Regions from separate parts of the Arthrobacter sp. D3-16 genome, predicted to be linked through region 2. Evidence: predicted binding sites of a transcription regulator. Region 2 holds the regulator's gene; each other region holds the start of a gene.

Region 1 (10,002 bases), 670 kb from region 2:
CACCCTCGACGGCGTCTACCAGGGACCCGGCGGCCGCGAAGAGGACACGGAGGGCGGCTTCGACCTTGGCGGCTGGCAGATGCCGGTATCCGACGACGAGGCGGAGGCTGCCATCGAGGCCGAAATCAGCCTGATCGACGCCCTGCTTCTCGGCCGGAAGACCTACGACATCTTCGCCGCCTACTGGCCCCACCAGTCCGGAGACATCGGCGGGACGCTCAACCGGGTGCCGAAGTTCGTTGTTTCCCACACACTGACCGCTCCGGCGTGGGCGGGCACCACTGTCCTGCCGGACGCCACGGCCGCCGGCCGGCTGCGTGAGGAGTACAACCAGGTGCACATGTTTGGCAGCGGTGTCCTCATCCGCTCATTGCTCGCGGCGGACGTTCTGGACCGTCTCCGCCTCTGGCTTTACCCCGTCACGCTCGGGCAGGGCAAGCGGCTCTTCGACGCCGGGACCATCCCCGCCTCCTTCCGCCTCGCTGAGCCGGCACGCACCTTCCCGAAAGGGGCGGTATCGCTGGTGTATGAGCGCGCGGGCGGTGTTGAGACACAGGACATGCCGGGCGCCTGACGCAGGTACCGGAGCACAAAAAACCGGCCCAGCGATGCTGGACCGGTTCTTTGTGACTTCAGACGTGCTGGGGAAACTGCAGGTCAGTGGCTGTGGCCTGCGTGCTCGTCTTCCTCGGCAGGCTTCTCCACAACAAGGGTCTCGGTGGTGAGAACCAGTGCTGCGATGGAGGCTGCGTTGCGGAGGGCTGCACGGGTGACCTTGACGGGGTCGATCACACCGGCGGAGATCAGGTCCTCGTACTCGCCCGTCTTGGCGTTGAAGCCGTTGTTGGTTTCGAGTTCGGCAACCTTGGCGGTGATGACGTAGCCGTCGAAGCCGGCGTTCTGGGCGATCCAGCGCAGCGGCTGGACCAGTGCGCGGCGGACAATGCCCACAGCAGCGGCAGCGTCGCCTTCGAGTGCCGTGACGGCCGGGTCCTCATCCAGTGCCTTGAGGGCATGGATCAGGGCGGAACCGCCGCCGGCGACGATGCCTTCTTCGAGGGCAGCGCGGGTGGAGGAAACAGCGTCCTCGATGCGGTGCTTCTTTTCCTTCAGCTCAACCTCGGTGGCTGCGCCGACCTTGATGACGCCGATGCCGCCGGCCAGCTTGGCCAGCCGCTCCTGGAGCTTTTCGCGGTCCCAGTCGGAGTCGGTGCGGGTCAGCTCGGCACGGAGCTGGGCAACGCGTGCTGCCACGTCTTCTGCCGCACCGGCGCCGTCGACGATGGTGGTGTTGTCCTTGGTGACCGTGATGCGGCGGGCGGTACCCAGCACCTCAAGGCCAACGGTGTCCAGGCTCAGGCCCAGTTCCGGGGAGACAACCTGCGCACCGGTGAGGGTGGCGATGTCCTGCAGCATGGCCTTGCGGCGGTCGCCGAAGCCGGGAGCCTTGACGGCTACAACGTTCAGGGTGCCGCGGATGCGGTTGACGATCAGCGTGGACAGGGCCTCGCCGTCGACGTCTTCAGCAATGATGAACAGCGGCTTGGAGCTCTGCAGCGCCTTTTCCAGCAGCGGCAGGAATTCCTGCACGGAGGAGATCTTGCCCTGGTTGATCAGGATGAGTGCGTCCTCGAGGACGGCTTCCTGGCGCTCCGCGTCGGTGACGAAGTACGGGGACAGGTAGCCCTTGTCGAACTGCATGCCCTCAGTGAGGACCAGTTCGGTCTGCGTGGTGGAGGACTCTTCGATGGTGATCACACCATCCTTGCCAACCTTGCCAAATGCCTCGGCGAGGAGCTCGCCGATTTCTTCGCTCTGGGCGGAGATTGCTGCAACGCTGGCCACCTGGGTGCCTTCAACGGGACGGGCGTTCTCCAGCAGGCGGGCAGCAACGGCTTCGACGGAAACCTCGATGCCGCGCTTGATCTGGCCAGGAGCCGCACCTGCCGCTACGTTGCGCAGGCCTTCCTTGACCAGAGCCTGGGCCAGAACCGTTGCGGTGGTGGTGCCGTCGCCGGCAACGTCGTTGGTCTTGGTGGCGACTTCCTTGGCCAGCTGGGCGCCAAGGTTCTCGTAGGGGTCGTCCAGCTCGACTTCGCGGGCGATGGTGACGCCGTCGTTCGTGATGGTGGGAGCGCCCCACTTCTTGTCCAGGACGACGTTGCGGCCACGTGGGCCGAGGGTCACCTTGACGGTGTTGGCGAGCTTATCAATGCCGGCTTCAAGAGACCGGCGGGCAGCGTCGTTAAACGCAAGCTGCTTTGCCATGGTTTTGTCCTTTCAAGACAGAACCCCGCGCAGCTGACCAGCAGAACGCATGACCAGCGGCACGGGGATCCGGGGAGTTACTTTACGACGATCGCCAGGACGTCGCGGGCGGACAGTACGAGGTACTCGGTGCCGCTGTGCTTGACTTCGGTTCCGCCGTACTTGGAGTAGATAACAACGTCGCCCTCGGCAACGTCGAGCGGGACGCGGTTGCCGTTGTCGTCAAAGCGGCCGGGGCCTACTGCAACAACTTCGCCTTCCTGGGGCTTCTCCTGCGCGGAGTCCGGGATAACCAGGCCGGAAGCCGTGGTCTGCTCGGCTTCGAGCGGGCGGACAACAATACGATCCTCAAGAGGCTTAATAGAGACCGACACTCGGACCTCTCCTTTTCGTCAGCAAATTCGTGGACTGGAAAGCTTTCCGCCCTGGCTGGCAAACCGTCGTCGCGGTGCCGGCAGCAGCCTGGCTGGCAGCTCTTCATGTGTTAGCACCCTCCTAGGGAGAGTGCTAATGAAGACTCTATGTAAGGGTTAGCACTCGGTCAAGGCGAGTGCCAGCGTTTCGTCATTCGCGAACCCTCCGCATGTACATTTGAGCGGTGCGAGCTGCCGTATACCTGATCCTTGCCAACCTTTTCTGGGCCGGAAATTTCGTGGTGGGCCAGGCCGCAATGAAGACCATGGAGCCGCTCCAGCTGACGTTCTGGCGTTGGGTGCTGGCCGCCGTGCCGCTGCTGGTGCTGGCCCACGCCGTGGAGCGGCCGGACTGGCGGGCTGTCCTGCAGCGCTGGCCGGTCCTGCTGCTCCTGAGTTCCCTGGGCATGAGCGGCTACACCCTGTTGCTCTACAGCGCCCTGCAGGATACGTCTGCCTTGAACGCCTCCCTGGTGACCGCTGCGAACCCGGCACTGATCATGGTGCTGGCCGTAGTCCTCCTCCGGGACAGGCCGCGCCCGCTGAGCTGGGTGGGGATCGGTCTGGGCCTGCTGGGCGTCCTGCTGGTGCTCACGGGGGGCGAGCTGCAGCGCCTGCTGACATTTTCCATCAACAGGGGCGAGCTGCTGATCCTTGGGGCCATCACCGTCTGGGGCCTGTACACCATCATCGCCCGCAGGTTGAGCATCCCCGCCATCACCTCCACGGCGGTGCAGGTGGCAATGGCGGCCGTGGTCCTGAGCCCGCTCGCCCTTGTGACCGGGGCCGGCTTACCGGGGACCCCTTCGGAGGGCTGGTCCCTGGCGTTCATCGCACTGTTTCCTTCGCTGGGCTCCTACCTGCTCTGGAACCTCGCCCTCAAGCGGACCACCGCCGCCAACGCCGGCAACTACCTGAACCTCATCGCTGTGTTCACCGCCATCATCACTGTCGCCCTGGGCCAGCCCATCACTGTGCCGCAGGTGCTCGGCGGCGTCCTGGTCATTTCTGGAGTGCTGCTCACCAGTGCCGGCGGCAAGGCTCCTCAGCGTCCCAGGTCGTCGAAGTCGACGTCCTCCCCGCCTTCGCCCTCACCGGAGGCCGGATTCCGCCCCCGGTAAAGCACCACCGCCGCTCCTGCCGCCGTCAGCAGGGCAGCAACCAGGACGGCGATGCTGCCGGAACGCGCGCCGTCGTAAAGCCCCCGGATGTCCCGCGCTTCCCGGGTGTCGCCCGCGATGTCATCACCGCCCACTGAGTAGACCGTGGCATTGAACGTATCGAGGAAAAAGATCACCACCAGGAGCCCGATGCACACCACCGCCACGAGGGATCCGGCGATCAGTGCCGGCCGGGCGAATCTGGCGGGGCCGCTGTGCCTGGTTGGTTCTCCGGACTGATGGCGGCCTGCGCTCTCTTCCATGGTTTCAACACTATCCGCATCCCTCCGGACGCTCCTCCACTAGGCTGGAACGCATGTCTCACGCTCCCCAGGACCAGATCGCGCCGCTTCTCACCCCCGAGGGATGGGACCTTTTGGCGTCGTTGGGGCCCTACCAGGAGGACACCTCGTTCGAACTCAACTCGGCCCTGCGCAAGGCCGGGCACTCCCCGGCGATGGTCTCGGCCGTCCTGACCCAGTCCAGGCTCCGGACCAGGGCCGAAGCGAAGTTCGGTGAGTTCGCCCGGAGCATGCTGTTCACCCAGGCCGGCCTGGAGCAGGCAACCAGGCTCAACGTTGCCGCCCGGCACGCCCAGCGGTTCTCGGAGGCGGGAATCAAGCACGTGGCGGACCTGGGCTGCGGCCTCGCTGCCGATTCGCTGGCGCTGGCTTCGATGGACATCACCGTGACTGCGGTGGAAATGGACGAGACCACCGCCGCCTGCGCCACCGTGAACCTCATCCCCTTCCCCAACGCCACCGTGGTCCATGCAGACGCCACCGCCGTTCCGCTGGACGGGATCGACGGCGTCTGGCTGGATCCTGCGCGGCGGGTCACCTCCACCTCCGGAACCAAGCGCATCTGGGACCCGGAAGCCTTTTCGCCGCCGCTGTCCTTCGTTCAGTCCCTGGCAGCGTCCGGCCGCGCGGTCGGCGTCAAAATGGGGCCCGGGATGCCCCATGATTCCGTGCCGGCAGACTGCGAAGCCCAGTGGGTTTCGGTGTCCGGGGATGTCACCGAAGTGGCACTGTGGTTCAATGCCGTGCAGCGGCCCGGAGTCCGCAGGGCAGCGCTCGTCCTGGGAACTGAGGGGGCAGCCGAACTGACCAGCGGCGAGGATTTCGGTGCGGGACCCGCAGCCGAGGTGGGGCCGGTGGAGGGCTACCTGTACGAGCCGGACGGTGCGGTGATCCGCGCGGGGCTGGTGGCCGACGTCGCGCGGCAGCTGGGCGGGCACCTGGTGGATGAACACATCGCCTACATCTGCGCGCCACAGCTGGTGGACACCCCCTTCGCGCGGGCCTACAGGGTCCTGGACGTGATGCCCTACAACGTCAAGGCGCTCAAGGCGTGGGTGAAGGCAGAGGGCATCGGGGTGCTGGACATCAAGAAGCGCGGCACTGCCGTGACCCCTGAGGAACTCCGCAAGCAGTTGTTGCCCGGCGGCAAAAACGCGGGCAGCAAGAAGGGCGGCAACACAACAGCCACCCTGGTCCTGACCCGCATCGGGGAGGACCGGGTGGCCATCGTGGTGGAGCCGGCCTAAGAGCGCTACTGGGCGCGCATGAACTCCTCTGCGGCACGGACCTGCTCTGCGGTGGGCCGGACCCCGGTGTACAGCACAAACTGCTCCAGCGCCTGGATGGTGGCCACCTCCGCTCCGGTGATCACCGGCTTCCCGGCGGCCCGGGCCGATTTGATCAACGGGGTTTCGGCCGGCAGGGCAACCACATCGAAAACCACCCGGGCAGCGTCGATGGTTTCCTGAGGGAAGGCCAGGCTCTCCGCTTCGGCACCCCCTGCCATACCAATAGGTGTCACGTTGATGATCATGTCGGCCGTCCCGCCGTCGAGCGCTGCACGCCACTGGAAGCCGTACTGCTCGGCGAGCGCCCGCCCGGTGGTCTCGTTCCGGGCGAGGACAGTGACATCAGCGAATCCGGCGTCACGGAGCGCAGCGACGGTGGCCTTGGCCATGCCCCCCGCACCCTGGACCAGGACCGAGTAGGTGGTGGGCACGGCGTTGGCGGCCAGCAGCTGTTCGATCGCCGTGTAGTCGGTGTTGTACGCCTTTAAATGCCCGTCGGTGTTCACGATGGTGTTCACCGAGTCGATGGCTTTGGCGGACGGGTCCATCTCATCCACGAGGGCAATCACGTCCTCCTTGTAGGGCATGGAGATGGCGCAGCCGCGGATGCCCAGCCCCCGGACCCCGGCGATGGCCTGCTCCAGGTTGGTGGGGGCGAACGCCTTGTAGATCCAGTTCAGGTCCAGCTGCTCGTACAGGTGGTTGTGGAACCGGGTCCCGTTGTTGCTGGGACGGGCCGAGAGCGAGATGCAGAGGGTCATGTCTTTATTCAAAATGGGCACCTGACCATTAAACGCGTTCCCACCCACCTGACTGGCAGATAACGCACTGAAAATCGCGAATGACGACGTTAAGTGCGAGCTACTTCGGATCAGGGGCAGCCGGTTCCCGCGGGATAGCTTCCGACGGCGGCGGGCAGCTTTCCGGGTGCCGGCGCCGTCCCGGCCAGGACGGCGGCGAGGGCGTCGAAGGCACCCTGGGTGCGGCCGTAGAGCGCCACCTTCACCGGAGCAGCGGAGTGCTGCAGCGGCCAGGGTGCGTCCAGGGCGACGGCGATGTCGCCGCCTGCGGGCCTTCCGCCGTACGGGATGAGGCTCACCAAAGGTCCGGAACCGAGGGCGAGCCCGTTTCGCGCCGCAGCATCTGCGAAACGCGCCCGGTCCGCCGGGCTGCCGCCTGTGACCCGGACAGCACCGGGTGCCAGGGGCCCACCGCAGTGGCCGGAAAGGACCGTGACGGCGGCGGCGGACACCTTGCCGGCGAGCGCGGCCCCGCTGCCGGCAGGGGTGCCGGTTGGCGTGCCGGTGCCCGCTGCTGCCCGGGCATGCCAGGTCATCATGGTCGCCACCCGCAGGGCCGCTTCGTCCAGGCGGGCGGCGGGCAAGGTGCCGGTGGCAACAGCATTAACAATCGCGGCATGCGCCTGCCCAACGTCCGCAGGCATCAGCAGGAGGTCGGCCCCCGCGGCAAGGGCCCTAATGGCGGCCGCCCCTGCCGGGTACTGCTTGTGCACCGCCCCCATGTTCAGGGCATCAGTCACTGCCACCCCCTTGAACCCGAGTCCCCGCAGCGCCGCATACGTGGGTTGGGAGAGCGACGCCGGCACTCCGGGTTCCAGGGCAGGCACGGCGATGTGGCCCGTCATCACCATCGGCGCTCCGGCGGCGATGGCGGCCTGGAACGGCTTCCAGTCCCGGGCGGCCAGTTCCGGCACGGTGGCCGGCTGCGTGGGAAGGTTCAGGTGCGAATCAGTGGTTACGGAGCCGTGCCCGGGGAAATGCTTGACGGTGGGAAGGACGCCTGCGGCCAGCATGCCCTGGGCGAATGCCACTCCGAGGCTGGACGCCACATCCGGGTCGCCGGACATGGACCGGGCACCGATGGTGGGATCCGCCGGTCCGATGGTCACATCGGTGTCAGGGGCAAAGTCGGTGTTGAACCCGAGCGGCACCAGTTCCCCGGCGAGCCCCTGGCCCGCCTCTTGGGCAAGGGGTGCGCTGCCGGCGGCGCCATAGCTCATGGGGGCCGGCCACTCCGTCAGCGGTGCATTCAGGCGGGCCACTATCCCGCCCTCCTGGTCCACGCCGATCATCCCCGGCCATGGCCTGCCGTCCGCCGTTGCCGCCTGTGCGAGCCGCTGGTTGATGGCGGCCATCGCCCGCAGGTCCACTTTGCCCTGCGGGTCCAGCGGCACGTTGTCGCCCATGATGATGGACCCGGCGAGGTGGAGGCGTTCGACGACGGCGGCATGGGCGCCTGAGTCAGTCCCGGTGAAGAACGGAAGGAGGACCTGTCCGGCCTTCTGTTCCGGCGACATCGCCGCCACGGCAGCCGCTGCGGCGTCCTGGTCCCGCTGCTGGGGACCCCACCCCAGCGGCCGGGAACCGGGATCGGGCGTCACGGCAGGTGAGGGGGAAGCGGTGGCCGGCGCCGGCGTCGTACTTGGAGATGCGGAAGGTGCGGCCGGCGTGGACGGTGACTGCGACCGGCCAGGCGCCGGAGCGGCCGTACAGGATGCCAGTGCCACCGCCGCGGATGCAGCGGCCAGGACGGGGAAGGATTTGTGAAAACTGTCACGCAGGTGTTGGAACGGGGCCATCAATACGATGCTACCCCTGCACTAGACTTGAAACACCCGTCCGCCTGCCAGCAGCAGCCTGTGAGCGGCGTGCGCCAGCGGTAAACCGGACAGTGAGGATACGTGTGAAGATTGACTTCGCTTCTTCGAGGCAATCAACCCTCGGTGTTGAATGGGAGCTCGCGCTGGTGGACGGCCGGACCGGCGAGCTCGCCTCCGTTGCCAACGAGGTACTCCGTGGTGTCGCATCCCGCCACCCGGAACTCAACGAAGATGACGAGCACCCGCACATCAAGCAGGAACTGCTGCTGAACACCGTGGAGCTGGTTACCGGCATCTGCGAGACTGCCGCCGAAGCGAAGGAGGACCTCACCCGGTCTCTCGCTGCCGTCCGGGAAATCACCGATCCGATGGGTGTGGAGCTGTTCTGCGCCGGAAGCCACCCGTTCAGCCCGCCGCAGCTGCAGCCGGTGACGGACAAGGCCCGCTACGCGAAACTTATTGACCGCACCCAGTGGTGGGGCCGCCAGATGGTTATCTACGGCGTGCACGTCCACGTGGGGCTGGACCGCCGCGAGAAGGCGCTTCCGGTGCTGGACGGGCTGGTCAACTATTTCCCGCACTTCCAGGCGCTCTCGGCGTCGAGCCCTTTCTGGGGCGGCGAGGACACCGGCTACGCATCACAGCGGGCCCTAATGTTTCAGCAGCTGCCCACGGCCGGCCTCCCCTTCCAGTTCAGCTCGTGGGAGGAATACGAGTCGTATGTGCAGGACATGTTCACCACGGGAGTGATCGACACCCTTTCGGAGATCCGCTGGGACATCCGGCCTGTGCCGAACCTGGGCACCATCGAAATGCGCATCTGTGACGGCCTGGCCACGCTGGAAGAAGTGGGCGCCATTGCTGCCCTCACCCAGTGCTTGGTGGACGAGTTCTCCACCACCCTGGACAACGGCGGAACCATCCCCACCATGCCGCCGTGGCATGTCCAGGAGAACAAGTGGCGTGCCGCCCGCTACGGCATGGACGCCATCATCATCCTGGATGCCGCCGGCAAGGAGCAGCTGGTGACCGACCACCTGCTGGAGACCCTCAACCGGCTGGAGCCGGTGGCCGCGAAGCTGGGCTGCCCGGATGAGCTGGCGGACGTCGAAAAGATCATCCGCAGGGGCGCCGGCTACCAGCGCCAGCGCCGGGTGGCCGAGGAGCACGGGGGCGACCTCCAGGCCGTGGTCCTGGACCTGGTCAAGCAGATGCGGAACGGCCCCACCGCCTGATTTCCATTGCGTTGACCTATCAGCTGTGGTCCCCAAACCCGTGTTTTGGATACCAAAACTGATAGGTCAACTGCCTTACGCCGGGAGGGACACCGCTGTGACCGGCAGGGACGAATCCGGCGCAAACCGGATGCCGCTCGGCTGTACCCCCGCCATCACCAGTTGCGCGCCCAATGCCGCCACCATGGCGCCGTTGTCGGTGCAGAGGTCCAGTGGCGGCACGTGCAGCCTGATTCCGGCGGAGGCGCAGCGCTGGGCGGTCAACTCGCGCAGGCGTGAGTTTGCCGCCACCCCGCCGCCGAGCAGCACGTCCGTGATGCCGTGCTCGCGGCAGGCCAGCACGGCCTTGGAGGTGATGATGTCCACCACGGCTTCCTGGAACGCGGCGGCGATATCGGCCACCGGAACCTCCTGGCCGCGTGCCTCGAACTGTTCAACGCACCGGGCCACGGCGGTTTTGAGGCCGCTGAAGGACCAGTCGTAGCGGTGCGGGCCTGGCTCTTCGGATGTTCCCATGTACTTGGGCTGGCTGAGGCCGCGGGGGAAGCGGATGGACTTGGGGTTGCCGGTGCGGGCCATTTTGTCGATGGCGGGTCCGCCGGGGTAGCCGAGCCCCAGGATGCGGGCCACCTTGTCGTAGGCTTCGCCGGCGGCGTCGTCGATGGTGGAACCGAGGAGGACTACGTCGTCGGTGATGCTGTTGATTTTCAGGATT
Region 2 (10,002 bases):
GCATTGGTCTACGAGCCGGAGACCTCCGCAGCGCTGGGCTTCGGCTTCCGCGTTGGCTTCCTCGGACTGCTCCACCTGGAAATTACCCGCGAGCGGCTGGAACGTGAGTACAACCTCGACCTGATCTCCACGGCGCCCAACGTGGAATACGAGGTGACGCTGGAAGACAAGAAGGTGGTCCACGTGACCAACCCCAGCGAATACCCTTCCGGCAAGATCTCGGAGGTCCGTGAGCCGATGGTGTCCGCCACTATCCTGGCCCCGAACGAGTTCGTTGGCGCCATCATGGAGCTGTGCCAGAGCCGGCGCGGTGTTATGGGCGGCATGGACTACCTGTCCGAGGACCGGGTGGAAATCCGCTACCGCCTGCCACTGGCGGAGATCGTGTTCGACTTCTTCGACATCCTCAAGTCCAAGACCCGTGGCTACGGTTCCCTGGACTGGAAGGCCGACGGCGACCAGGTGGCCGATCTCGTGAAGGTTGACATCATGCTCCAGGGTGAGCAGGTGGATGCGTTCTCCGCCATCACGCACCGGGACAAGGCCTACGCCTACGGCGTCATGATGACCACCAAGCTGCGCGAGCTCATTCCCCGCCAGCAGTTCGAGGTGCCCATCCAGGCTGCCATCGGCTCGCGGATCATCGCCCGCGAAAGCATCCGGGCCATCCGCAAGGATGTGCTGGCCAAGTGCTACGGCGGTGACATCTCGCGTAAGCGCAAACTGCTGGAAAAGCAGAAGGAAGGCAAGAAGCGGATGAAGATGGTGGGCCGCGTCGAGGTCCCCCAGGAAGCGTTCATCGCCGCCCTCACCACAGACGAGTCCAAGGACAAGGCCAAGAAGTAGTGAACACAGCGTCCGGCAATACCGGAGGCCCCTGCAATGCCTAGCACCCTTCCCCTCGGCGACCCGGCGCCGTCGGACGGTCTGCTGCCCGCCCAGGCAGTGGACGGTTCTGCGGACCGGGCCTTTGGCCTGTACGTTCACATCCCGTTCTGTGCGGTGCGCTGCGGCTACTGTGATTTCAACACCTACACCGCCACCGAGCTCGGCGGTGGCGCTTCACAGGATGCCTATGCCGGCACGGCTGCGTCAGAGGTCTCGATGGCGGCCAAAGTCCTCACTGAATCCGGCCTTCCCCCGCGCAGGCTGAGCACCGTGTTTTTCGGCGGGGGTACACCCACCCTGCTGCCCGCGGACGATCTTGCCCTGATTCTCCGCCGTGCCATCGACCAGTGGGGTATCGAAGATGGCGCTGAAGTCACCACGGAGGCGAACCCCGATTCGGTTACGCCCGAATCGCTCGCTGTCCTGAAGGACGCAGGATTCACCCGGATTTCCTTCGGCATGCAGTCCGCCGTTCCGCATGTGCTCAAGGTACTTGACCGCACGCATACGCCCAGCCGGGTCCCGCAGGTGGTGCAGTGGGCACGCGAGGCCGGCCTGGCCGTCAGCCTCGACCTGATTTACGGAACACCGGGGGAGTCCCTCGCTGACTGGCGATACTCGCTGGAGACGGCCTTGTCCTACGAGCCCGACCACATCAGCGCCTACGCGCTGATCGTGGAGGATGGTACCAAGCTCGCCGCTCAGATCCGCCGTGGGGAAGTCCCCGGGATCGACGACGACGACCATGCCGACAAGTATGAACTCGCCGACCAGCTGATCACCGAAGCCGGCCTCGGCTGGTACGAGGTCAGCAACTGGGCCCGCACGCCGGAGCAGGCCTGCCGCCACAACCTCGCCTACTGGCGCGGCGACGACTGGTGGGGAATCGGGCCCGGGGCGCATTCACATGTGGGCGGGGTCCGCTGGTGGAACGTCAAACACCCCACCGCCTATGCCGGCCGTTTGGCGCAGGGCCTGTCGCCCGCTGCCGGCAGGGAGACCTTGGACCTGGAAACCCGGAACATGGAACGCGTGATGCTCGAAGCGCGCCTGCAGTCCGGCCTTGAAGTGTCATCCCTTGGGCATGACGGCCGGCGCGAGGTCGCAGGCCTGATTGCGGATGGCCTGGTGGAGCCGGCCGAAGCCTTCCGGGGACGGCTCGTCCTTACCCTCAAAGGCAGGCTGCTGGCGGATGCTGTGGTCCGCCGCGTACTCCCGGCCTGATTAGTCGCCCCCACCGCGCTTTGCCTGGGCCTATGATGTGGTCAGCACCAAGAGTCTGGGGAGGACATGGATAGCACGAAAGCGGTTCTGCTCGTACCGGACCGGGAGGAATGGGAGAGGCAGTTCGGCCGATACGCAAAAACCCGTAAACGTGTGGGTGCCTGCATAGGACTGGCCCTCGGCGGGCCACTGTTGGCCGGATCCCTCTACCTCACGGGGCTGCTCTACCCGCTGCTGCGGGGAGACATTGCGGCAGGGCACCCAAGCTACGACGCGTACAAGGCTGCATCAGCCACGGCCCTCCTCATAGTTGTCGCCGCCCTCGTGCTCTATGCCGGGTCCAGCATCATCTTCGGACGCTGGCTTCGCAAAACCCACGTCCTTCTGGGCTTCAACCCTGATGGCTCCTTTCCTGAGGTACGGGGCGCCCTCAGTCGGGACAGTACGAACGCTTAGTCCTCCGGCGGGCCGGCAAGGGATGTGGTGGTCCTGGTGGGGCTGTCCCAGAGGCGGGCTGCGGTGCATTCTCCTTCCGTCCGCACATCCAGGGCCGCGATGGCAGTTCCGAGCAGGTGCCCCGGAATCCGGCGCGCCAGAGTGACGTGGGGTGTCCACGAATCCGGGAGGGTATTGGCGAATGCCCCCGCGCACTGCTGATGGAGCCGCGCGTGAAGTTGCAGCAATCCTTCCGCCGGCACCACCAGGCGTGCCAGCACGCAGCTCCCGGAACCGGCGGGAAAGAGCACCAGACCGGAAAACCGGATGACGATCGGCAGCCCGCCCCACAGATCCTGCGCATCGGCCCCGAGGGCCAAGGAGTTGCCTGCGGCGAGGGTGATGTGTGGCCTGTTGCTCGGAGAGGTATGCGTGGCCAGGCTGGGCAGGCCCGCTTCGAGGAGGCGGGCCCAGTCCATCCTGATCAAAGAATCGGTGGATTCCCCAAAGGTCAACTCGACGCTGCGCATGCACCCATCATGCAGTACGCCTGCCTGTGGGTTCAGGTTTTGGAGGGTGACTGCGCTATTTGATCCAGCGCAGGTTGTACGGGTAACGGTGCGGCTGGCCCTTGTTGACGTGGATCCCGGCGGCTACCGAGAAGCAGGTAAGGGCGATCCAGATCAGTGTTGCAATGACCGCAAAGATGTTGCCCACCACCGGCACAAAAACCAGGATGTTAGCTACCACTGCGGCGATGGTGGGTGGCAGGCTGAAGTTCAGCGCCTCCTTGGACTCCTGGGCGGTAAACGGCCCCCGATCCCGGAAGATCAGGTAGATCAGCAGTGAAGGAACGCAACCCAGGATGCCGCCAAAGTGGGCGAGGGTGGCCCACTGCCGGTCTTCACTGGCGGTCAGGGGCAGCGCATTCGCTGGCACGCCGTGGTACTCCGAACGGCCCTGGCCGCCCTGGCTGTCCCTGTGCTCACGTGCGTTTTCTGCCACAGTCTGTTCCTTCGAAAGTGCAATGGTGCTGACTAAGAATGCCATGTCTAGTGCCGGTGCTGCGATCCGCAGTTACCGCAGTACCAAGAATACTGGGTGCAGCGGTGCTGCCAGTCCGCCACCGGGCGCACCGGGCAGCGCGCCTGTGGTTCAGGGGACCGTAAGGAAATCGATGACTTCCTCCACCCTTCCCAGCAGCGACGCTTCCAGGTCCGCGTAACTGCGGACGGCGCCCAGCAGCTTTTGCCACCCCAGGCCGATGTCCTCTTTGGTTTCGTGGGGCCACCCGAAGGCTGCGAGGATGCCTGTTTTCCAGTCCTGCCCGCGCGGCACTACGGGCCACTTCTCGATCCCCAGCACGGCCGGGCGGATGGCCTGCCAGACGTCAACGTAGGGGTGTCCAACGATCAGCACATTCCCCGCGGCGCCGGGAGAGGCCATCACGGCATCGGCAATGCGGGACTCTTTCGAATCGGGCACCAGGTGGTCCACGAGCACGCCCAGGCGCCTGCCGGGCCCCGGTTTGAAGTCGGCCACAGCCGCCGCGAGGTCATCAATGCCGTGCAGGGGTTCGACGACGATGCCTTCCACCCGGAGGTCATCTCCCCACACCTTCTCCACGAGTTCGGCGTCGTGTTTTCCTTCCACCCAGATGCGGCTCGCTTTGGCAACCTGCGCCCTCTGGCCGGCAACGCGGACGGAGCCAGACGCCGTCCTGCCGGCGGCTGTGCCCGACCCGGCAGCCGGCCGCGGAGCAGGCGGCATCAGGCGGATCGCCTGTCCCTCCAGGAGGAACCCGAAGCCCAACCGGAACGAGCGCGACTTGCCGCGGCGGTCCTCCAGGGCGACTACATGCATTCCGCCCGATTTTTCCACCCGGGTCACGGCGCCAACCCAGCCGGATTGCACATCTTCGAGCACCATGCCCCGCTCCACGGGCACTTCCGGTAATTGAGCCTTGGCGGGGGCGGATAGGTCCTGGGCTCCCCAGTTCTGGTAATGCATCAACTCACTCCGCCTCGCGCTAGATCACGGCCGGGGGAATTTCACCCGGAGCGGTACCAATGCTAACAACGGGGTGAGTCATAATAGACTGTTAGCACTTGGGCATGTCGAGTGCTAACCGCTGCAGCGTCACGGTGCGGGCGGAACGGCTGCCCTGAACCCTGGATGGAGGTGGAGAGTGAGCGAGCCACGCAAACTGGAAGTACTGCGGGCCATCGTGGAGGACTACGTCCACTCCCGCGAGCCCGTCGGGTCCAAGGCCCTGGTGGAGCGGCACCATCTTGGCGTCTCCAGCGCCACCATTCGCAATGACATGGCCGCGCTTGAGGACGAAGGGCTGATTACCGCGCCCCACACCAGCGCAGGCCGCATCCCCACGGACAAGGGCTACCGGCTTTTCGTCGACCAGATCTCCGCGGTCAAGCCCTTGTCCCAGGCGGAGCGGCGGGCCATCCAGTCCCTGCTTGAAGGCTCGGATGACCTCGACGACGTCCTGGAACGTACCGTCCGGCTGTTGTCCCAGTTGACAAACCAGGTGGCGGTTGTCCAGTATCCGCACCTCAACCGCGCACTGGTCCGCCACATTGAATTCGTTCTCCTGGCACCGCGGAAGGTGTTGGTGGTGCTGATCGCCAACAGCGGCAAGGTGGAACAACGCGTCATCGACGTCGGGCAGGATCTGGGGGATGAAGCTCTCGCCGGGTTGCGCGCCAGGTTCCTCGGATCCCTCGCCGGGACTCCATTGGCTCAGCTGGGACAGTCGCTGACCGCGGTGGTGGCCGGCGTCGCCCATGGACAGCGGCAGGCAGCCCAGGCGCTGGCTCACGGGCTGGAAGGCCTGGGCCACAGCAGCCGCGAAGACCGTATGGTGATGGCCGGCACGGCCAACCTGGCCCGTTCGAACGTTGACTTCCCGCTCAGCATCGGACCGGTGCTGGAGGCGCTCGAGGAACAGGTGGTGATGCTGCGCCTGCTGAGCGAGATGGCGCAGGACCACCGCGGAGTAGCCGTCAGCATTGGCCGCGAAAACCCCTACGACGGCCTTGCGGAGGCATCTGTCGTGGCCACCGGCTATGGCCCGGACAGCGTCGCCAAGATTGGCGTGCTGGGCCCCACCAGGATGGACTATCCCACCACCATGGCAGCCGTCAGGGCCGTGGCCCGTTACCTGTCCCGGATTTTGGGTCCCTGACCCCACAACGGCGCCCAAGAGCGCACAGCAGTGTAGGCAGTACGACTGCAGGCAGAACAACAAGGAAGAGATACGAACTTTGAGCAGCCACTACGAAGTCCTTGGAGTCTCACCGGATGCCACCGGAGAAGAGATCAAGAAGGCCTACCGCAAGCTGGCCCGGACCCTTCACCCGGACGTCAATCCCGGTGAGGATGTTGCGGACCGCTTCAAGGCAGTGACCCACGCCTACGAAGTTCTCTCGGATCCCCAAAAGCGGCGGGTCTACGACACCACCGGCAACGAGAACGGCACCGACAACGGATTCGGCGGGGGAGCGTACGCCGGCCAGGGCTTCGCTTTCCAGGACATCTTCGATACCTTCTTCGGCGCAGGAGGCACCACCGGCCCCGCATCACGGGTGAGGCGTGGACAGGACGCGCTCATCAGCGTCCGGATCGAACTCCGGGATGCGGTGTTCGGGGTCAACAAGAAGCTCGAAGTGGACACGGCAGTGGTCTGCCCCACCTGCGAGGGTTCGTGCTGCCGTCCCGGAACCCATCCGGAGCGCTGCGACATCTGTGGTGGCAGCGGCCAGGTCCAGCGGGCCGTCCGTTCCATCCTCGGCCAGGTCATGACGGCGGCCCCGTGCGGCACCTGCGAAGGCTTCGGAACTGTCATCAAGGACCCCTGCAACGAGTGCAGCGGGCAGGGGCGGATCCGCAGCCGCCGGTCCCTGACCATCAAGGTCCCCGCCGGCGTTGCCACCGGCACGCGCATCCAGCTGTCCGGCCAGGGCGAGGCCGGTCCCGCGGGCGGCCCCGCGGGTGATCTCTATGTGGAAATCCGCGTCAACAACGACGCCACCTACGTCCGCGAGGGCGACGACCTCCACGCCACGCTGAATATTCCCATGACGGCAGCCGCCCTGGGAACCGACGTGACCCTCGAAACCTTCGACGGGCCGCAGGACATTGACGTGAAGGCCGGCACCCAGTCCGGAGAGATCATCACCCTGCGCGGCCTCGGTGTGACCCACCTGCGTGGTTACGGCCGCGGTGACCTGAAGGTTCATCTCCAGGTCGAGACGCCTGCAAAACTCGACGCAGCGCAGGAGGACCTGCTGCGCCAGCTCGCCAAGCTTCGCGGCGAGCAAATTACGGACGGCAAGCTTGCTGCCAGCGGCGGCATGTTCGCCAAGCTCCGGGACCGGCTCGGTAACCTGTAGCGGTGAGCAACCCCGTCTTTTTCACTGCGGCCGGGTCCCTGGACCGGATGACGCCGGAAGGGATTTTCGTCCTGGAAGGACCGGAGGCGCGGCATGCGGTGACGGTCAAGCGGCTCGCTCCGGGCGAGGCCGTGGATATTGTTGACGGCGCCGGTACCCGCATGACCGGCAAGGTCACTGCCGCTTCCTCCTCCGGGCTCGAAGTGGAATGCACGTCCATGGTGACTGAGGAGCGTCCGCACACGAGGCTGGTGCTGGTCCAGGCCCTGGCCAAGGGTGACCGGGACGAGCTGGCCATCGAGACGGCCACCGAACTAGGCATCGATGCCGTAATTCCGTGGCAGTCGGAGCGGTCCATCGTCCGCTGGAAAGGTGACCGGGCTGCCAAGGCCCACGCAAAATGGCAGTCCGTTGTTACCGCCGCCGCCAAGCAGGCCCGCCGTGCCTGGATCCCTGAAGTGCGTGCCGCCGTCGACACCGCCGCCCTCGCCGCGGCAGTGGAGGCGGCCGACCTCGCCGTAATCCTGCACGAGAACGCCGTGCGGCCCTTCCGGTCCGTCCTGGAATCCTGGCTTCCAACCGGGGCCACTGACGGGGTGCGGGAAGTGCTCCTGATCGTGGGACCCGAAGGAGGGATCAGCCAGCGTGAAGTGACAAGGCTGTGTGGCCAGGGTGCCGTAACAGCCCTGTTGGGACACCACGTGCTGCGCTCTTCAACGGCCGGCCCTGCCGCCGTCGTTCTTGCCAGCGACGTCCTGGGCCGCTGGGCAGCACCGGCAGTCTGAGCTGCCCGGGGGATCTAGCGGACCTTGAAGCTCCGCGTGTCCTCGGTGCCGTCCACTTGGCCGTCTGAGTTGGAGGTTTGGGCCACCCGTAGTTCGAAGTCACCCTCGGGCAGGGTCAGGGCCAAGGTGAATACCCCGGCCTGCGCGGGATCTGCAGCCGCCGTTGTTTCTCCGGTCAGGAAAGGTGTCTTGTCGCCGTTGTCCCCGGCCCGCAGGATTTGCCAGCGGAGCTTTCCGCCCGGCAGGGTGCTTCGCCCGGTGATTTTGACGCTGCCGTCGGCCACTTCCACGTCTTCCTGCGGGTCGATGATCCATACGGGGGCCACCAGCCCGACTGTGCGGGCCATGAGGGACCCCAGCTGCACATGGTTGAACGCAACGTAGTCCGTGTGTCCGTCCACGAGGATCCTGACGCGGATCTGCTGGCCGGAGTCAATCAGTCCTGAGCTGGCAGCCGCGGCGGTAGCCGTGTAGACAAGCTGCTGGATGGCCCGGGTGGCCATGTCGGCGTCAAGATTGCTGTTGAAGGCATCCTCTGACACATCCACCGTGATGATGTCCTTGCCGGAAATCGAGGTGGCCAGCTGCTTGGGGTTCTGCCATGGCGTGAAGAAGTCCGGATCCAGCGGCTTTTCGGACATCATGGCGCGCAGGGCCCGTGTGACCGGATTCTCCTGCTCCGGGACGTCCCGGAATTCCCGGTAAAGGAAGACATCGCTGTTGCTGCGCCCGATCCAGTAGACGGGCGCCTTATTGGACGACTGGGTGGTCTCCAGGGGAGCACTCGTGGAGGGGGCGCCGGATGTAGTGCCGGGGCCAGCGGGGCTGGAAGAGAGTGCGCCGGTGGGGGACGGTCCCGGTTCGGCGATGCAGCCCGCCAGGACAGGAACTGCGAGCAGGAGACCGGCAAGGACCGCGGAACGGGCGCCGCTAAGGGCTCCTCGGGCGCGGCGGGGCGCTGCGGTTTCCGGCACCTTGATTGCTCTGTCCTTTCCTGGTCGGGTAGGCCGATCCCCGGTCGGCCTTGCTGCTCCAGCAGCAGGCTGGATTTCCAGCATTGCACAGCCCCGGGGAGCAAAAGCGCCGGGATGCGCTGAGCGGTCCAACTGCAACTGGAACGATATGAGCCCGATATGAAGTTGATACCTAATAACGGGAACAGTGCCATCTGCCCCGACGGACAGGTACGGGCGGCGTATTGCAGTATGGGGTCTGGTGTGCCTGCTGGCGTAGGATGGAAGGTACCGCTGGAAGCAACGGCACCAGCCGCCGCAGATCAGCCAACAGCAATTGTTTCGACATCGAGGGGATCACAGGCCTGCGGGCCAGCACCATGACTGAATCAGCTAACGGAAAGCGCAGGCTCGTGACAGGCGAGGGCGCAGCGGGGGAGTTTCCCCATTCACTCCCTGGCGTCCGGACCGAAGTAGTCCTTTTCGACAACTCGGACCAGATGGTTCAATCGCTGGGCAGCCATGATGAAGCGTTGCGGTTCATCGAGGAACAGTTCCCCGACGTGAACTTCCACGTTCGCGGCAATGAGCTTTCCATCAGCGGCCCGGCGGCTGATGTGCCACGGATCATGCGGCTCCTCCACGAAGTGCGCGGGCTCGTGGCCCGCGGCACGGTCATCAGCCCGGCTGTATTGCAGCAGCTTGTGGCGCTCCTCCGCTCGCAGTCGATGCAGAATCCCGTGGATGTGCTCACCCATGACATCCTGTCCAGCCGTGGGAAGACCATCCGTCCCAAAACGCTGAACCAGAAGAATTACGTTGATGCGATCGACGCGAACACGGTGATCTTCGGAATTGGGCCAGCCGGCACCGGCAAGACCTATCTGGCCATGGCCAAAGCGGTGCAGGCCCTGCAGCAAAAAGAGGTCAGCCGGATTATCCTGACCCGCCCGGCCGTCGAGGCGGGGGAGCGGCTGGGTTTCCTTCCCGGCACGTTGAGCGACAAGATCGACCCCTACCTCCGTCCGCTGTACGATGCCCTGCACGACATGATGGACCCGGAGTCCATTCCGCGGCTGATGGCAGCGGGGACCATTGAGGTGGCGCCGCTGGCCTATATGCGCGGCCGCACGCTCAACGACGCCTTCATCATCCTCGATGAGGCGCAGAACACCACGCCCGAGCAGATGAAGATGTTCCTCACCAGGCTTGGCTTCGGTTCCAAAATGGTGGTCACAGGCGATGTCACCCAGGTGGACCTGCCCTTCGGCACGCGGTCCGGACTGAGGATCGTGGAAGAGATCCTGC
Region 3 (10,002 bases), 1.2 Mb from region 2:
GCTCCGGTACGTCAGCAGGACTGCACTGGTGCCGATGCGGTCCGCGCCGAGGATCTCGATATCTGTCCGCTCACCCGGGTCTTCTTCGAGTGCCATCATCATGGCGTCCCGCGTCCAGACCCTGCCCGAACTGCCGATTTCCAGGAAGTCCGGGTGCAGCAGGACAGCAGTCCTGCCGATGTCGCCGCGCACCAGCGGGCCAAGCAGTTCACGCTCCAGCTCTTCCACAAGGGCTTCTGGCGGGGCGGTTTCCGCCTGGCCTGTCGCCCCGGCAAGGTCAAAAGCGCCGTCCAACTGGGTAAAGTCCAGCTGGGTGAATTCCTCCGGGGCGGGTTCCTTTTGGGTTGAGTCCTGCCGGGCGCTCCGTTGCGTGGTCTCCGGCGGGGCGGTGTCCTGCTGGCTGAAGAGGTCGGGTTCGCCGGCGGCGGCCGCCGGAATTTCAACTGGGAAAGGGGCCTTGCCTGCCGCAGGGGTTCCGGAAGCCGGTGCGTGCCGGGTACCGGGAAAGCCTGGTCCCGACCTGGCCGCTACCCCCTGCTGGTAGGCGGTTGCAGCGGCCCGCGCCCGTTCATCGGCGGCTTCGTTCAGGTCATGCCCGGCGTGCCCCTTGACCCACTCGAACCTGTACTTCCGTCCGGCGAGTTCCCGGTCCAGCTCTTTCAGCAGATCGACGTTCAGCACCGGCTTGCCGTCCGCCTTCCGCCAGCCTTTGCGCTTCCATCCCGGCATCCACTTGGTGATCGAGTTGATGACGTACTGGCTGTCACAGAGGATGTGAAGGTCCTCGTGGCGAACGTGCGCGGTGGCCCGCAGCAGGTCCAGGACAGCCATCAATTCGCCCTGGTTGTTGGTGCCGTGGGGCCATCCGCCTGCTCGCCAACAACCGTCATTCACGTACCAGGCCCAGCCGGCCGGGCCGGGGTTTCCTAAAGCCGAACCGTCGGCCGCTGCAGTAATCGTCACCGGTCTATCCTGCCAGACGGCAGTGACAATGCGGTGATGCGGTCCCGGCGCAACACCCCGGAGGGCAGCAGCGGGACGAGGGGCCACCCAGCGTAAAAACGACGCTGGAGGATGCCAGAGGAAAGCGTTTGCCGCCAACTCTTGACGCGGACGTCCCGGCCCCGGCACAATCGGACGTTATACGAGAAAACGCTTTCTCACCTCAGGTCCCGCCGCGACGATGCGTGCCGGGAAGCCCCTGAGGAAGCGCGTCCCAGAAACAAGGAAGGCACATCAATGACGATTCCAACCGTTAGCCGGAGGAAATTCCAGCTCGGCGCGGCAGCCCTGGCGCTCTCCCTGCTCGCAACCGGCTGTGGCGCGTCCACCAGCTCAAGCGGCAACGAGGAAGTGACCCTGAGGTTTGCCTGGTGGGGCAACGAGTACCTCAATGCGCAAACCGAAAAGGTGATCGACGCCTTCGAAGCAGAACACCCGAATATCAAGATCGAATCCGAGCCCGGAGAGTGGGCCAGCTACTGGGACAAGCTCGCCACCAAGACTGCCGCCAACGATGCCCCCGATGTCATCCAGATGGACCAGAAGTACATTGCCGAGTACGGCGGACGCGGAGCCCTGCTGGACCTGTCGAAGCAGGAAGGAATCGATACCTCCAAGCTGGACAAGGAAGCTTTGGCATCAGGCCAGTACGACGATGCCCAGTACGGGCTGAGCACGGGCCAGAACGCCTATGTCATCATGGCCAACACAAAGGTCTTTGAGGCTGCCAACGTGCCCCTGCCGGATGACACCAAGTGGACCTGGGACGAATTCATGGAGACTGCGTCCAAAATCAGCGCCGCAGGGGACGGGAAGAACTACGGCGCGGCATACGGCAGCAATGAGGCGGACCTGATCATCTGGCTGCGCCAGCATGGCGAAAACCTTTACTCCGAGGACGGCAAGCTGGACTTCGACACCGCAACGGCCGCCTCCTTCTGGGAGCGCCTGAAGGAACAGCGCGATTCCAAGGCGAGCCCGCCGGCGACCGTCGCCACCGAAGATGCCGGCGCCGGCCTGGAGGAGAGCCTCTTCGGCACCAACCGGGTAGGCATGGCGTGGTGGTGGACAAACCAGCTCGGCTCCTTGGAGGCCACCACCGGCAGCAGCATCAAAATGCTCCGCGCGCCCAGCAAGGACGGCTCGGCGGCAAGTAACGGCATGTACTACAAGCCCACCATGTTCTGGTCCGCTTCTTCACGGTCCAAGCACCCGGAAGCCGCGGCCACCTTCATCAACTACCTGGCCAACAGCCCCGATGCCGGGGCCATCCTGATGACGGACCGGGGAGTGCCCACCAACCCCGAGATTGTGGACGGCATTTCACCCTCCCTGAAGCCCGCCGACACCACGGTGGTTGGCTTCCTGAAGGACATCGCCCCTGACATGAAGGAAGCGCCGCCCGTTCCTCCGGTCGGCGCAGGCAGCGTGCAGAACGTGATCAAGCGGTACACCGATGAAGTCCTGTACGACCGCCTCACGCCGCAGTCGGCTGCCGAAGCATTCAAGAAGGAAGTTGAAGGAATGCTGGCCGGCGCCAGGAAATAGAACTGTCCGGCAAAAGCCCGAACACAAAAAGCGGCCCCCTCAAACGAGGGGGCCGCTTTTGTGTGTACGTGCGGGACGGGCCCGGCGTGGAGGCTAGAAGCCGCCCATGCCGCCCATGTCGTCGCCGCCGCCAACCGGAGCAGGGTTCTTCTCCGGCTTGTCCGCCACAACTGCCTCGGTGGTGAGGAAGAGGCCGGCGATGGAGGCCGCGTTCTGCAGGGCAGAGCGGGTTACCTTGACGGGGTCGTTGACGCCGGCGGCCAGCAGGTCGACGTATTCGCCGGTTGCTGCGTTCAGGCCGTGGCCGGCGGGCAGGCCGCGGACCTTGTCCACCACAACGCCCGGCTCCAGGCCGGCGTTGAAGGCGATCTGCTTCAGCGGAGCATCGATGGCAACGCGGACGATGTTCGCACCGGTTGCCTCGTCACCGGAAAGCTGCAGGTTGGCGAATGCCTTGGCGCCGGCCTGGATGAGGGCCACGCCGCCACCGGCGACGATGCCTTCCTCGACGGCTGCCTTTGCGTTGCGCACAGCGTCCTCGATGCGGTGCTTGCGCTCCTTGAGTTCAACCTCGGTTGCGGCACCGGCCTTGATGACTGCCACGCCGCCGGCCAGCTTGGCCAGGCGTTCCTGCAGCTTCTCGCGGTCGTAGTCCGAATCGGAGTTCTCGATCTCGGCGCGGATCTGGGATACGCGGCCGGCGATCTGGTCGGCGTCGCCTGCACCCTCGACGATGGTGGTTTCGTCCTTGGTGACAACAACCTTGCGTGCCTTGCCCAGGAGTTCCAGGCCGGCGTTTTCCAGCTTGAGGCCAACTTCCTCGGCGATGACCTGGCCACCGGTGAGGACGGCGATGTCGGCAAGCTGCGCCTTGCGGCGGTCACCGAAGCCCGGAGCCTTGACGGCGACGGACTTGAAGGTGCCGCGGATCTTGTTGACGATCAGGGTGGCGAGTGCCTCACCCTCGATGTCCTCGGCGATGATCAGCAGCGGCTTGTTGGACTGCATGACCTTTTCGAGGACAGCAACCAGTTCCTTGACGTTGGAGATCTTGGAGTTGACGATCAGGATGTACGGATCCTCAAGGACCGTTTCCTGGCGCTCCGTGTCGGTGACGAAGTAGGCGGAAATGTAGCCCTTGTCGAAGCGCATGCCTTCGGTGAGCTCAAGCTCCAGGCCGAAGGTGTTGGACTCCTCGACCGTGATGACGCCTTCCTTGCCCACCTTGTCCAGGGCTTCGGCAATGAGGGCGCCGATTTCCTCGTCGCCAGCGGAGATGGACGCCGTAGCGGCGATCTCTTCCTTGGTTTCGATTTCCTTGGCGGAGTTCAGCAGTTCGGCCGTGACGGCCTCAACAGCCTTCTCGATGCCGCGCTTGAGGGACAGCGGGTCGGCGCCGGCCGCAACGTTGCGCAGGCCTTCCTTCACCAGTGCCTGTGCCAGCACGGTAGCCGTGGTGGTGCCGTCGCCAGCGACGTCGTCCGTCTTCTTGGCAACTTCCTTGACCAGCTCGGCGCCGATCTTCTCGTAGGGATCGTCCAGCTCGATCTCCTTGGCGATGGAAACACCATCGTTGGTGATCGTGGGGGCGCCCCACTTCTTTTCGAGGACGACGTTGCGTCCACGCGGGCCGAGGGTGACCTTAACGGCGTCGGCGAGGATGTTCAGGCCCCGCTCAAGGCCGCGGCGTGCCTCTTCATCAAATGCAATGATCTTGGCCATAACGGCAATAGTCCTTTCGGGACAGTCGTTAAGAATGAACCTTCGCTGCAGTGCCCGCGACGGACGATCCTTCGCCGTTGGCCTCTGTATGCCTCGGGGTGCGGATCTCACTCCAGTTAGGTGTTTCTTCGCTCCTCGACCGGTGCCGCGCGCCGCAGGCCGGAACCAGCATTGCTTTAGCAGTCGGTACGTCAGAGTGCTAACTCAATAATTAGCACTCCCCACGTTAGAGTGCAAGCGAAAGACGACGGAAAACGGTGCTGCCGCCAGCGGCACGGGGTTTAGCTCGAAGCCCGCCCCGCGGTCTCAAGGCCGCTCACGGCAGAGTGGTTGTCGGCGCCGTACGTGAAGACGGTGAAGGTGGCCGTGGTGACATCTCCGTTGGCGTCGAAGGCAACCGGCCCGGATTCGCCGTCGTAGTTTGCGTCCGCTCCGGCCTTCAAATGCGCCAGGCAGTCCTTGTAGGACAGGCACGCATCCCCCGCTGATGGTCCCCCCGTTCCTCCCGATACGGCGATCAGGTTGGCGGCAACAGACCGGCCGGCGTCGTCCTGCGCCCTTGCGGCAGCCAAGGCAGCAAGGGTTACGGCGTCATAGGCTTCGGCAGCGAAGGATACGTCCTTCAGGCCGGGGTCCACCGTCAGGAGCCTTGCCTGGAAGTCGGCATCAGGAAGTTGTCCGGGAACCACCGCGCGGGCGCCGTCCAGGTATCCGGCTGCCACCCCTGAACCGTATCGGCCGAAGGCGCCGTCACTGAGGACGAGCCGCTTCCCGTCAACTCCGGAATTGGCCAGTTCCGCCAGGGCTCCCTGGGCACCATCGCGGGCAATGACAAAGACGGCGCCGGGGTCAGCCTTTCCGGCGGTATCGGCCGCGTTGCCGGCGTCGCCCGCTGTGAATGCGGCATTGGCCACCACGTCCAGACCCGCCTGTTCCGCAGCAGCGGCGACGGCGGCCGAAAGGTCCTTGCCGTAGGAGCCCTCCTGGTACAGCACCGCAATAGACGTGGCACCGGCGTCCTTGGCGAGCTTTACCAGGACCGGGCCCTGCGCGGCGTCGGCCGGCGCAGTCCGAAAATAATAGCCGCCGCTGCTGATACTGCTTAGCCCGGCTGCGGTGTTGGCGGGTGAGATGAGGGGCGTCCGGGCGCGGGAGAGGACATCGATGGCCGCTGCGGCACGGCTTGAATCGGTGGGGCCGATGACGACGTCGGCTTTTCCGGCAACCAGCGCCTGGGCCTGCAATGCCGTGTCCTGCACTGTGTCGGCGGGAAGAAGCTCCACCGGCTTGCCTTTGTGTCCGCCGGCGGCGTTGATCTCCTGTACGGCGAGCTTGGCAGCGGCCAGTTGCGGGGCGTTGAGGAAGCCGCTGTGGCCGGTGTTGTCCAGGATCAGGCCTACGCGCAGGGTGCCGTCGCCGGAAGCCTCTGCGGATTCCACCCGCACATTGCCGGTGACGCCGGAGCAGGCGGTCAGAGCCAGGGTGGAGCAGGCTGCAGCCGTGAAGAGCGTCCGGCGGACGGGTCCAGGACGGAGGATCAGATGGTTCACTCGGCCGGCCGGACGCTCTCTGCCTGCGGGCCCTTCTCGCCTTCGCCTACTTCGAGTTCCACACGCTGGCCCTCGTCGAGGGCCCGGTAACCTTCACCCTGGATGGCGGACCAATGGACGAAAATGTCATCGCCCGAGCCGTCAACGGTGATGAAGCCGTAGCCCTTTTCTGCGTTGAACCATTTGACGGTTCCCAGTGCCATGCCGACCACTCTTTCCGTTGTTTCCGGGCGCCCACGCCACTGTGTGCCGACTGGCCCCGAACCGACCCTGAAAAATTACTCTAGCCAATTCAGCGCCGCCGGCGCGGGGTTGGCCTTGGCCCGTCCTCAATAGTTACTGAGGCGTGACCGCTGCAACAGGGCGCAGCCTGGCGGCACACTGCTTACCGGTAGCCAGGCCCCAGCACCACAACGAGCGGCACCTGGAAATCGGTGCTGTTGAGCACGGTGGGAATACCCAGCAGCGCCGCGAGGGCCTGTGCGTTGGGCAGCTGGTCTGCCCCCTGGTAGTAGATGATCGAGGCCTGCTGGGGTGAACCTGCCCAGTTGCCTACCTGTCCCAGCGTCCAGCCGTCCGCCTGGACCGTTCCGCCAACCCGCCCGGCGAGTCCTGCCGTCCCGGCCGCGTTGTAGATGGCGACGCTTTGCGTCTTGTCGATAAACAGCGGGGCCGGATCTGTTGCGCTCGGTTCCGGCTCAGCGTCGGCGGTGGGTTCCGGCTCACTGGGCGCAGGGGGCGCTGCCTCCGCAGAGGGTCCCGGAGAAACGTCAGGAGTGGCAGAGGGCGTGGAACCGGTGGCGGCCAGCGCGGATGCCTCCTGGCTCGAAACGGCCTGGCTGCCGGGCCCACTGAAACCGAGCTTGGGAAGGATCAGGAAGGACACCAGACCGATGGCCAGCGCAACCATGCCCACCGCCAGGATGGGCCAAAGCCGTACCCGTGACGGGGCGGAAGCCGTGCGGTGGACACCTTGTCGCGACGCAGTCTCAGGGACTTTGTCGAATTCATCGCGGGCGTATTTGGTCATGGACGACATATTCCTTGTTGATTGCTGCTGAATGCTCAGCGTGGGAGTCTTACGCGTCGGACCCCAGGCGCCGTGCAGTACGTGCACGGTGACGCGACGTACGTAGTCTACGCAATCGCTTGACCAGCATCGGATCGTGGGCCAGCGCATCCTCGGTGTCGATCAGTGCGTTAAGCAGCTGGTAGTAGTGGGTTGCGGAGAGGTCGAAAAGCTCCCGGATGGCCTGTTCCTTGGCACCGGCGTACTTCCACCACTGCCGCTCCAGGGCAAGCATCTGCTGGTCACGCTCGCTGAGCGGCGACTCCCGGAGCGTGAAGCCGGCCAGGAGGGACTGCCGGGTTTCCTGCTCCGGCAGGTGCTCCCGGGCTGGTTCCGCCACGGCGTACTCCTTAGCTGGATACGAAAATGTCTGACCCCCATGCTACGGACGAATAACAGCATTGTCATTTGCGGCGTGGAAGGCCACGCCCTGCGCCCGGTGCGGGTTGCCCTGCAAGAATGGGACCGTGTTTGAATCAGATGCCTTGTTCGAGCTCGTACAGGAACCGGCGCAGGGAGCGGGCTTCGTTGAGCTGGCGCGGCGCCCGCTGGATGAGCTCATGGCCCCGGACTGGGCCGCTGCCCTGGCGGGTGTCGAAAAAGAACTTCGGGAGGTGCTCACCTTCCTCGCGGACGACGTGGGGGCCGGGCACCAGGTGCTGCCGGCGCCGTCGAACGTCCTGCGGGCCTTCCGGCAGCCCCTCGCCGACGTGAAGGTCCTGATTGTGGGCCAGGATCCCTACCCGACGCCGGGGCACGCAGTGGGATTGTCCTTTTCCGTGGATCGGCGCACCCGGCCCATCCCCCGGAGCCTGGCGAACATCTACCGGGAGCTGGAATCCGACCTCGGGTTGCCGGCCAGGATCCACGGGGACCTTTCCGCCTGGGCCGACCAGGGCGTGCTGCTCCTCAACCGCGTGATGACGGTGCGGGCGGGATCCCCCGGTTCGCACCGCGGCAAGGGCTGGGAGAAGATCACGACGGCGGCAGTCTCCGCGGTGGCCCACCGGCGGGACACGAACGGGTCCCGGATGCCGCTGGTTGCCGTGCTGTGGGGAAAGGACGCCGAGAGCGTCCGCCCCCTCCTGGCCGGGGCTCCTGCCGTGGCCAGCGCCCACCCCAGCCCGCTGTCCGCATCCCGCGGCTTTTTTGGGTCCCGGCCTTTCAGCCGGGTCAATGAACTGCTGATGGAGCAGGGCGCCCTGGGCGTAACCTGGGAACTCCCCGCAGCACCCTAGCTTAGGCTTGCCTTATGAACACCCTTCCCGCCGCTACCAGCGCCACCAAGAAAAGCCGTCCGCAGATCAACCTCTCCGTGCTGCGCAGGGAAGAGCTTTCCCCGCACATGGTCCGGATCGTGGCCGGCGGGGACGGCTTCGCGGACTTCGTGGACAACGGTTATGTGGACCGCTACGTCAAGATCGTCTTTCCCCAGCCGGGCGTGGAGTATCCCTCCCCCCTGGACCTGTGGAGCATCCGGGAGACCATGCCACGGGAACAGTGGCCCTTCACCCGGACGTACACCATCCGCTGGGTGGACCCTGCCGCCCGCGAGCTCGCCATCGATTTTGTAGTCCACGGCGACGAGGGCCTCGCAGGCCCCTGGGCCGCCAGGGCGCAGCCCGGCGACGTCCTCACCTTCACCGGCCCCGGGGGCGCCTACAATCCGGCACGCGATGCTGACTGGTACCTCTATGCGGGCGACGAGGCGGCGCTGCCCGCAATTGCCGCGTGCCTGGAGTCCCTGCCGCCGGAGGCGGAAGGCCTTGCCTTTGTGGAGGTTGATTCCGACGCCGACATCCAGTTCATTGCCGCCCCCGCCGGGGTGAAAATCCACTGGCTTGCCCGCAATGGTGTCCCTGCAGGCGAGAGCGACCTCCTGGTGCAGGCCGTGGCAAACGCCGAGTGGCCCGCGGGCCGGGTGGATGTTTTCGTCCATGGTGAGCGCGGCTACATGAAGGCCCTGCGCGGGGTCCTTTTCGATCAGCGGGGCCTGGAACGCAGCCAGGTCTCCCTCTCGGGCTACTGGGCCAAGGGCCGCGTGGAGGATGTGTTCCAGGCCGAGAAAAAACTGCCGGTGGGACAGATCTAGCCACAGCAGATCCAGCCAGTCCGGGCTGGGCAGACCTGGCTGGCACTGGTCTGCCCAGCCCTATCCCGGCGTCAGCGGCGGCGGGCGCGCCGCCGCTCATTGCTTGCCAGGCTGCGCGTCAGCGGCCGGGCAAGGGTGTCGCCCAGGACAATTCCGCCCGCTGTACCCAGCACGATAGCCCCTGCATTCAGCATCCCGCCGGCGCCAAGCAGGATCTCGGCCTCCTCGATGGTGAGCACGTACATGGACCGGAAGATGGTCAGGCCGGGCAGCAGGATCAAGGCTGCAGGCACGGCAACCACCAGTTGCGGCGCCCCCATGCGAAGGGCGACCACACGCCCCAGCAGGCCGATGACCACGGCGGCCAGGGCCGGCGAAAACCGGTCGCCCACGCCGAGCTGGCCGGCCGCGAGCAGGACGAGGTAGCCGGCCACGCCAACAGCTGCTGTAGGCAGCAGGAGCTGCCAGCTGGTCTGTTCGGTGATGCCAATCGCCATTACGGCCACCGCCACGAAGATCACCAGGACCCACAGATCGTAGGCCGGCGGGAACGTTTGGGTGACGTCAATGCGCTGCATCCCGGTCAATTCACCCACAACGAAGGCGACGGCGATGCCGGCAACAATGGCGCCGAAGGTCAGCAGCGTGGACAGGAACCGTCCGGCTGCCGTCACGGGGAAGCCGTTAATGGCGTCCTGCACCGACGAGACGAGGCGTCCTGTCGGCAGGAGCAGCAGGATGCCGCCCACCACCACGATGGCCGGGGATGTTGTCAGCCCGAACTGCCAAAGCACCAGTGCCAGCTGCGTCACTACGAAGGAGCAGCTGGCGGTGATGAAGAAGTCGGGGACGCGCCAGCGGCCCAGTTGGCGGGCCAGCAGGCTAATGCCGATGTTGGCCGCGAAGGCGATGGCGGAGGACACCGGGCCGCCGCCCAGGACTCCCACAAAGACGGCTGCGAACGTACCGAAGGCCACGGTGACCATCCAGCGCGGAAAGGGCTTGGGGCTGGTGATGGC

Evidence for each region. The regulator HrcA, encoded in region 2, represses chaperone genes, less so after heat shock. The targets are predictions, from matches to a motif close to TTNGCACTCGNNNNNNNCGAGTGCNAA.
Region 1: groES (co-chaperone GroES) is a predicted target of HrcA. The motif match lies at 2,799-2,825, and genes of this name have one in related genera.
Region 3: groL (chaperonin GroEL) is a predicted target of HrcA. The motif match lies at 4,449-4,475, and genes of this name have one in related genera.

Annotation. Positions count from the first base shown of each region.
Region 1 covers NZ_CP096437.1:1,339,982-1,349,983, reverse strand. Annotated here, with positions in the region: gene M1D32_RS06550 (dihydrofolate reductase family protein) at 1-574, shown strand, start outside; gene groL (chaperonin GroEL) at 658-2,268, opposite strand; gene groES (co-chaperone GroES) at 2,346-2,642, opposite strand; gene M1D32_RS06535 (DMT family transporter) at 2,867-3,802, shown strand; gene M1D32_RS06530 (hypothetical protein) at 3,727-4,104, opposite strand; gene M1D32_RS06525 (THUMP-like domain-containing protein) at 4,158-5,390, shown strand; gene M1D32_RS06520 (shikimate 5-dehydrogenase) at 5,396-6,193, opposite strand; gene M1D32_RS06515 (glycoside hydrolase family 3 N-terminal domain-containing protein) at 6,304-7,749, opposite strand; gene M1D32_RS06510 (glutamate--cysteine ligase) at 8,136-9,287, shown strand; gene tsaD (tRNA (adenosine(37)-N6)-threonylcarbamoyltransferase complex transferase subunit TsaD) at 9,363-10,002, opposite strand, start outside.
Region 2 covers NZ_CP096437.1:2,012,543-2,022,544, forward strand. Annotated here, with positions in the region: gene lepA (translation elongation factor 4) at 1-846, shown strand, start outside; gene hemW (radical SAM family heme chaperone HemW) at 883-2,112, shown strand; gene M1D32_RS09655 (hypothetical protein) at 2,179-2,568, shown strand; gene M1D32_RS09660 (2'-5' RNA ligase family protein) at 2,565-3,077, opposite strand; gene M1D32_RS09665 (DUF4870 domain-containing protein) at 3,133-3,552, opposite strand; gene M1D32_RS09670 (DUF3097 domain-containing protein) at 3,703-4,557, opposite strand; gene hrcA (heat-inducible transcriptional repressor HrcA) at 4,736-5,749, shown strand; gene dnaJ (molecular chaperone DnaJ) at 5,829-6,956, shown strand; gene M1D32_RS09685 (16S rRNA (uracil(1498)-N(3))-methyltransferase) at 6,959-7,741, shown strand; gene M1D32_RS09690 (GerMN domain-containing protein) at 7,756-8,715, opposite strand; gene M1D32_RS09695 (PhoH family protein) at 9,075-10,002, shown strand, end outside.
Region 3 covers NZ_CP096437.1:3,260,521-3,270,522, forward strand. Annotated here, with positions in the region: gene M1D32_RS15245 (RNase H family protein) at 1-963, opposite strand, end outside; gene M1D32_RS15250 (ABC transporter substrate-binding protein) at 1,240-2,550, shown strand; gene groL (chaperonin GroEL) at 2,644-4,272, opposite strand; gene M1D32_RS15260 (ABC transporter substrate-binding protein) at 4,554-5,813, opposite strand; gene M1D32_RS15265 (cold-shock protein) at 5,819-6,025, opposite strand; gene M1D32_RS15270 (LytR C-terminal domain-containing protein) at 6,208-6,852, opposite strand; gene M1D32_RS15275 (DUF3263 domain-containing protein) at 6,902-7,231, opposite strand; gene M1D32_RS15280 (uracil-DNA glycosylase) at 7,359-8,129, shown strand; gene M1D32_RS15285 (siderophore-interacting protein) at 8,144-8,983, shown strand; gene M1D32_RS15290 (threonine/serine exporter family protein) at 9,055-10,002, opposite strand, start outside.